DNA from 2 places in the Streptomyces sp. GL_148 genome. Region 2 is predicted to be linked to the other one. Evidence: riboswitches for the same ligand, from Rfam matches in the RefSeq annotation. Region 2 holds a riboswitch; the other holds the start of a gene.
What was found. A riboswitch is a leader RNA that binds a small molecule or an ion and turns the genes downstream of it on or off. The one in region 2 is predicted to bind glycine.
Positions count from the first base shown of each region.

Region 1 (3,894 bases), 4.8 Mb from region 2:
GGCGCCGAGCACCGCCACCTGGGTGGCGCGCTTGAGACCCTCGCCGCCCATCAGGCGCACGTACGACCAGGAGATCGGCAGGATGCCGGCCGAGCCCCACGGAGCGGCCGAGATCGGACCGACGCCCGTCTCCGGACCGGCGGTCGGCTGGAGCGGGTGGTTGGGCAGGTACGGGGCCAGGTGCGCCCGGACACCGACCGGGCCGACGCCCGGGCCGCCACCGCCGTGCGGGATGCAGAAGGTCTTGTGCAGGTTCAGGTGCGAGACGTCGCCGCCGAAGTGACCCGGCTTGGCCAGGCCCACCAGGGCGTTGAGGTTGGCGCCGTCCACGTAGACCTGGCCGCCGGCGTCGTGCACCTGGGCGCAGATGTCGGCGACGTGCTCCTCGAACACACCGTGCGTGGAGGGGTACGTGATCATCAGCACGGCGAGCTCGTCGCGGTACTGCTCGATCTTGGCGCGCAGGTCGTCCGCGTCCACCTCGCCGTCGTCGGCGGTCTTGACGACGACCACCTTCATGCCGGCCATCACGGCGCTCGCGGCGTTGGTGCCGTGCGCGGAGGACGGGATGAGGCAGACGGTGCGCTGCTCGTTGCCGTTCGCCCGGTGGTAGGCGCGGACGGCCAGCAGGCCGGCGAGCTCACCCTGGGAGCCGGCGTTCGGCTGAATGGAGACCTTGTCGTAGCCGGTGACCTCGCAGAGACGTTCCTCCAGCTCGGTGATGAGCGTGAGGTACCCCTCGGCCTGCTCGACCGGGGCGAAGGGGTGCAACTGGCCGAACTCGGGCCAGGTGACCGACTCCATTTCGGTGGTCGCGTTGAGCTTCATGGTGCAGGAGCCCAGCGGGATCATGCCGCGGTCCAGCGCGTAGTCCTTGTCCGCGAGCTTGCGCAGGTAGCGCAGCATCGCGGTCTCGGAGCGGTGCTGGTGGAAGACCGGGTGGGTCAGGTACGCGTCCTGGCGCAGCAGCCCCTCGGGAAGCGCGTCGGCCGTGGCGGCGTCGAGCGCCTCCAGGTCGGCGGTGACCCCGAAGGCCGCCCACACCGCGTCGACGTCGGCGCGCAGGGTGGTCTCGTCGCAGGCGGCGGAGACCAGGTCGGCGTCGACCTGGTACAGGTTGACCCCGCCCTCGCGCGCCGCGGCCACGACCTCGGCGGCCCGGCCCGGGACCCGCGCCGTGATGGTGTCGAAGTAGGCGCCGTGCACGACCTCGACCCCGCCGGCCGTCAGACCGGCGGCGAGCAGGGCGGCGTAGCGGTGGGTGCGGCGGGCGATCGTCCGCAGCCCGTCCGGGCCGTGGTAGACGGCGTACATGCCGGCCATGACGGCGAGGAGCACCTGTGCGGTGCAGATGTTGCTGGTGGCCTTCTCGCGGCGGATGTGCTGCTCACGGGTCTGCAGCGCCAGACGGTAGGCCTTGTTGCCGTCCGCGTCCACGGAGACGCCGACGAGGCGGCCAGGCAGCGAGCGGGCGTGCTTGGCCTGGACGGCCATGTAGCCGGCGTGCGGTCCGCCGAAGCCCATCGGGACGCCGAAGCGCTGGGTGGTGCCGACCGCGATGTCCGCGCCCAGCTCACCCGGCGAGGTCAGCAGGGTCAGGGCGAGCAGGTCGGCGGAGACGGCGACGATGGCGCCGAGCGCGTGCGCCTGCTCGATGACCGGCTTGATCTCCCGTACGGCGCCCGAGGCACCGGGGTACTGGAGGAGCACACCATAAACGCCGCGCTCGGCGATCTCGGCGGGAATCCCGTCCGACAGGTCCGCGACCACGACCTCGATGCCGATCGGCTCGGCACGGGTCTCGATCACCGCGATGGTCTGCGGCAGCGCGTCGGCGTCGACGAGGAAGACGTTGCCCTTGGCCTTGCCCACGCGGCGGGCCAGGGTCATCGCCTCGGCGGCCGCCGTGCCCTCGTCGAGCAGGGAGGCGCCGGAGGTCGGCAGGCCGGTCAGCTCGGCGACGACGGTCTGGAAGTTCAGCAGGGCCTCGAGGCGGCCCTGGGAGATCTCCGGCTGGTACGGCGTGTACGCCGTGTACCAGGCCGGGTTCTCCATGACGTTGCGCAGGATCACCGGCGGCGTGAAGGTGCCGTAGTAACCCAGGCCGATCATCGACGACAGGACCTGGTTGCGGTCGGCGAGCTGACGCAGCTCGGCGAGCACCTCGGCCTCGGTCCGCGCCTCGGGCAGGTTCAGCGCGGCGGTGGTCTTGATCACATCCGGCACCGCGGCGGCGGTGAGCTCGTCGAGGGAGCCGTAGCCCACCTGAGCGAGCATCTTCGCCTGCGCCTCGGCATCCGGGCCGATGTGGCGCTGCTCGAAGGGGATGCCTCGCTCCAGCTGGGAGAGCGAAATGCGGTTGGCGGTCATGTACGGAGGCCTCCTGGTCGTACGACCTGCGAGGGGCACCACGGCGCGGGCACCCGGACGGCCTCCCCCTCTGTCATCACAACCTGAGAGCTTCACCGGGCCGCGTGGGGATCGCCCACGAGATCCGGCTTTCACCGTCGGTGAGGAGAGGGACCGGCACTGCGCGCCCGGTACCCACACCTGCTTTCCAGAGTGGCCTCACCACGTGCGGTACGTATGCCTGAGAGATTCCGGGGAGGATTTGCTCCTTCGGCGCCTCCGTCTCACTCACTCGGAGGACTCTCCCGCACAGGGTCAACAGCCGTCACCCAGCCTACCAGCGAGGATCTGGTCACCTCCCTCGAGTGGCCCCCTCTCCCGAAATGCACTTTTGTAGTCATTACGGAGGAGTTGCGCCCAAGTGGAGGGACCGGACCGTGCAGACCGACATCGATCCCCGCAGCCTGATCGGCCGCAAGGCGTTCGACCGCAATGGCACCAAGATCGGCACCGTCGACGAGGTCTACCTCGACGACGCCACGGGCGTCCCGGAATGGGCCGCCGTACGCACCGGACTCTTCAGCCGGGACGCCTTCGTCCCGCTGGAGCCCAGCGAGATGGTGGGCGACACCCTGCGCGTGCCCTTCGAACGCTCCCTCATCAAGGACGCCCCCGACTTCGGCGTCGGCCGCCACCTCTCCCCCGAACAGGAGCTGCAGCTCTACCACCACTACGGCCTGGACCTGGCCCTCCCGTCGGACTTCCAGCACGACTTCGGCCACCAAACCCCCGACACCCCCTGACCCCACCACCCCCACACCCGCTGCCCCCCAACGAACCGGGGCAGCGGGCTCCCCACGGGCACACCCTCAAACAATCCCCCCCACGCCCCCTCCCCCCACCCACGCCCGCCAACGGACACCGCACACCAGGCGCCAGACGGCGTACGCCCAGGCGGCAGGCAGGGTGCACCAGAGGCAGCGGCAACTGACACCCGCCAGCGGGAACGGTGCAGCGGCGGCCGACACCTGGCAACGGCGGCAGCAGGCGCCAAGCCCAGACACCGGGCAGCGGCAGCGGGCAGCGAGCAGCGGGCAGCGGGCAGCGGGCAAGCAGCTCCGGGCAACGGCAGCGGCAGCGGCAGCGGCAGCGGCAGCGGCAAGCAGCTCCGGGCAACGGCAGCGCGCAGCGGTAGCGGGCAGTGGGCAGCAGGCACCTACCAGCGGTTAGCTGATACTCAGCGCCTCACACTGCGCAGCCGGCATCCAGCAGCGTGCATGCGGCACCCGGTGGCACCGCGTGGACCGGCCGCAGGCATCAAGTACGTGCCCGCCGCCACGGACCCCGGCAGCACACGGCTCCCCAGGCGCACCCCGGAATCCGGGCGCCCAGGCGCGGCGAAACGACATGACCTCGCAGACTCACGTCGAAGCCGTGGAAGCCGTCGAGCCCCCGACCCCCACGGCCCGTTCCCCGACCAGCGGCATCGGATCGGACGGCTCCAGCTCGGGGTCGTCCACCAGGAACGTTCGCACCCGGCCCGGC
Region 1 covers NZ_CM174396.1:1,349,238-1,353,131, forward strand. The annotation lists gene gcvP (aminomethyl-transferring glycine dehydrogenase) at 1-2,370, opposite strand, end outside; glycine riboswitch at 2,569-2,667, opposite strand; gene AC3IYI_RS06170 (PRC-barrel domain-containing protein) at 2,787-3,152, shown strand; gene AC3IYI_RS06175 (DNA polymerase IV) at 3,771-3,894, opposite strand, start outside.
Region 1: linked by a shared signal. The riboswitch ahead of gcvP (aminomethyl-transferring glycine dehydrogenase) and the one ahead of gcvT (glycine cleavage system aminomethyltransferase GcvT) in region 2 are both predicted to bind glycine.

Region 2 (3,894 bases):
GGATCCACAGCCGGCTCCGCCCGAGGACCTCGACGATCCGCCCCCCGGCGTCCGCCTGTCCGAGCGCCGCCCCGAGCACCTGTTCCAGCTCGTTACCCGGCCACATGTACGTCTCCGCTCGCTTGCCCTTGGTCTCGACCCGAGATTAACGGGCGCCTGCGACACCGCGGCCGGGGCCCGCCCCCGCCGCCGCTAGAGGAAGCCGATCGACGTCAGCCGGGACGCCGCCGGGCGGTCCAGCAGGGTCACCGACGCGCAGCCGGCCGGCGGGCGGCCCGCCTCGGCCTCGCGCAGCAGCCGGGCCACCGCGCCCCGGTGCCGGGCGAAGGCGTACGCGGAGACGCCCCGGCCCCGCGCCGCCTGCCCGGCCCGCGCTTCCTCCGGGGTGGTGTCCAGCAGCACCAGGTGCAGCGCACGGCCGCGCCGCCGGGCGGCCGAGGCCAGCAGCGCCCGTACCCAACTCTGCGTGCCGCAGTCGTGGACAACGGCCGGGGCCCCGGAGCGGAGCACCCGCCACAGGCCCCAGTAGTGCGCGATCCGGACCGCCGGGCGGTACACCGCGTAGGGCAGGGCGGTCGGCATCCGGCGCTCCCACCGCTCGCGGGCGTCCTGGGAGTCGATGCCGCCGCCCTCCGCGGCCCGCTTGATCAGGGTGCTCTTGCCGCCGCCGGGCAGTCCGGAGACCACCACGACGTCCCCCGCGGCGAAGCGCAGCCGCCGCGGGCCCTCGGCCCCGCGCAGGTCCCGTACCGCTGCGGGCTCCCCCGCCGCTGCGCCCGCCGCGGGATCCCGTACGACGCCACGCTGGGACGGCACCCCGGCCACCGTGCCCTCGACGGTGCCGGTGCTCGTCGCCGCCAGTAGTCCGAATCTCCGCACAGTGTTCGCCTCCCCCGCGACGGGTCGCCTGGACCCTGTCCCCCTGAGTGTAAAGAGACGGTAATCCGGGGTCTCCGGTTCCGCTCCCGGTCCGCTCCGGTTTCCGCTCCGGTTTCCGCTCCGGTTCCGCCCCGGGTCGGCTCCCCGCGTGGACCCCCTCCCCCATTCGGCCGCACGTCGTGCAATGATGTGCGCCATCTGGACACCTAACTGCATACCGGCCGCTTGAATCCGCGCGGGAGAGTCCCGGGGTACGCCGCAAGGCGGTGCCCGGGCGCCGAAGGAGCAAGTACCTCCCTTGAATCTCTCAGGCCCCGTACCGCGTGGATGAGGCAGATCTGAAAAGCGAGCCGCGCCACCGCCCGTGAGGGCCCCGGCGACGGTTCCACCCAAGGTGCAAGTCGATGGCCTTCCCCTGGAAGCGGGGAACTCTCGGCGAACCTCTCAGGTTCCGATGACAGATGGGGAGGAACTCCTCCTCGTCATGTCATGCCCTGGGACCCGGGAGCCACACCCATGAGCACTGCCCCCCGCCTGACCGCCCTCGATGCGCTGCACCGTTCCCTCGGTGCCACCATGACCGATTTCGCGGGCTGGGACATGCCCCTGCGGTACGCCAGCGAGCGCGACGAGCACAACGCCGTCCGCACCAAGGCCGGTCTCTTCGACCTCTCCCACATGGGCGAGATCACCCTGACCGGCCCCGAGGCCGTCAAGGTCCTGGACTACGCGCTGGTCGGCAACATCTCCACCGTCGGCGTCGGCCGCGCCCGCTACACGCACATCTGCCGGGAAGACGGCGGCATCCTCGACGACCTGATCGTCTACCGCCTGGGCGAGACCGAGTACATGGTCGTCGCGAACGCCTCCAACGCCCAGGTCGTCCTGGACGCGATCACCGAGCGCGCCGCCGGCTTCGACGCCGAGGTCCGCGACGACCGCGACGCGTACGCGCTGCTCGCGGTGCAGGGTCCGGAGTCCCCCGGCATCCTCGCCTCCCTCACCGACGCCGACCTGGACGGGCTGAAGTACTACGCCGGCCTGCCCGGGACGGTCGCCGGGGTGCCCGCGCTGATCGCGCGTACCGGCTACACGGGCGAGGACGGCTTCGAGCTGTTCGTCGCCCCCGAGCACGCCGTGGAGCTGTGGCAGGCGCTGACCAAGGCGGGCGAGGGCGTCGGCCTGGTCCCGGCCGGCCTGTCCTGCCGCGACACCCTGCGCCTGGAAGCGGGCATGCCGCTGTACGGGCACGAGCTGACCACCTCCCTCACCCCGTTCGACGCGGGGCTGGGCCGGGTCGTGAAGTTCGAGAAGGAGGGCGACTTCGTGGGCCGCGCCGCTCTGGAGGCCGCCGCCGAGCGCGCCGCGACGAACCCGCCGCGCAAGCTGGTCGGCCTGATCGCCGAAGGCCGCCGCGTGCCGCGCGCCGGCTTCTCCGTGACCTTCGACGGCCAGGTCGTCGGCGAGGTCACCTCGGGCGCCCCGTCCCCGACGCTGGGCAAGCCGATCGCGATGGCCTACGTCGACGCGGCGCACGCCGCGCCCGGCACCTCCGGCGTCGGCGTGGACATTCGCGGTACGCATGAGGCGTACGAGGTCGTGGCCCTGCCGTTCTACAAGCGGCAGAAGTAACCCTCACCGCCGTTCCCGGGGAGCCCCGGGAAGCCCCGGCCGCCCGGGTCTCCCGTACGGCCGCTCCCCCGCGCCCCGTCTCGGTACGCAAGACACACCGTTCGTATCCACTCCCCCGCATCCAGGAGAATCAGGTCATGAGCAACCCCCAGCAGAAGCTGCGTTACACCAAGGAGCACGAGTGGCTGTCGGACGCCGAGGGCGGCGTCGCGACGGTCGGCATCACGGAGTTCGCGGCCAACGCGCTCGGTGACGTCGTCTACGCCCAGCTTCCCGAGGTCGGCGACACCGTGACCGAGGGTGAGACCTGTGGCGAGCTGGAGTCGACCAAGTCGGTCAGCGACCTGTACTCCCCCGTCTCCGGCGAGATCGTCGAGTTCAACCAGGACGTCGTCGACGACCCGGCGCTGGTGAACTCCGCTCCCTTCGAGGGCGGCTGGCTGTTCAAGGTGCGCATCTCCGAGGAGCCCAAGGACGTGCTCTCCTTCGGCGAGTACACCGCTCTCACCTCCGGCAACTGACCCCAGGGAACCCTGATGTCTGTACTGAACACTCCCCTCCACGAGCTCGACCCGGACGTCGCCGCGGCCGTCGACGCCGAGCTCGTGCGCCAGCAGTCCACCCTGGAAATGATCGCGTCGGAGAACTTCGCTCCGGTCGCCGTCATGGAGGCCCAGGGCTCGGTCCTGACCAACAAGTACGCCGAGGGCTACCCCGGCCGCCGCTACTACGGCGGCTGTGAGCACGTCGACGTGGTCGAGCAGATCGCGATCGACCGCATCAAGGCGCTCTTCGGCGCCGAGCACGCGAACGTCCAGCCGCACTCCGGTGCGCAGGCGAACGCGGCCGCGATGTTCGCGCTGATCAAGCCGGGCGACACGATCATGGGCCTGAACCTGGCCCACGGCGGTCACCTGACCCACGGCATGAAGATCAACTTCTCCGGCAAGCTCTACAACGTGGTCCCGTACCACGTCGACAAGACCGGCGAGGTCGACATGGCCGAGGTCGAGCGCCTCGCCAAGGAGTCCAAGCCGCAGCTGATCGTCGCGGGCTGGTCCGCCTACCCGCGCCAGCTCGACTTCGCCGCCTTCCGCCGCATCGCGGACGAGGTCGGCGCGTACCTGATGGTCGACATGGCGCACTTCGCCGGCCTGGTCGCCGCGGGTCTGCACCCGAACCCGGTGCCGCACGCCCACGTCGTGACCACCACCACGCACAAGACCCTCGGCGGTCCGCGCGGCGGTGTCATCCTGTCGACGCAGGAGCTGGCCAAGAAGATCAACTCCGCGGTCTTCCCGGGTCAGCAGGGCGGCCCGCTGGAGCACGTGATCGCGGCCAAGGCCGTCTCCTTCCTGGTCGCGGCCTCGCCCGAGTTCAAGG
Region 2 covers NZ_CM174396.1:6,114,174-6,118,067, reverse strand. The annotation lists gene AC3IYI_RS28155 (enhanced serine sensitivity protein SseB) at 1-106, opposite strand, end outside; gene AC3IYI_RS28150 (AAA family ATPase) at 193-879, opposite strand; glycine riboswitch at 1,106-1,211, shown strand; gene gcvT (glycine cleavage system aminomethyltransferase GcvT) at 1,396-2,511, shown strand; gene gcvH (glycine cleavage system protein GcvH) at 2,649-3,032, shown strand; gene glyA (serine hydroxymethyltransferase) at 3,048-3,894, shown strand, end outside.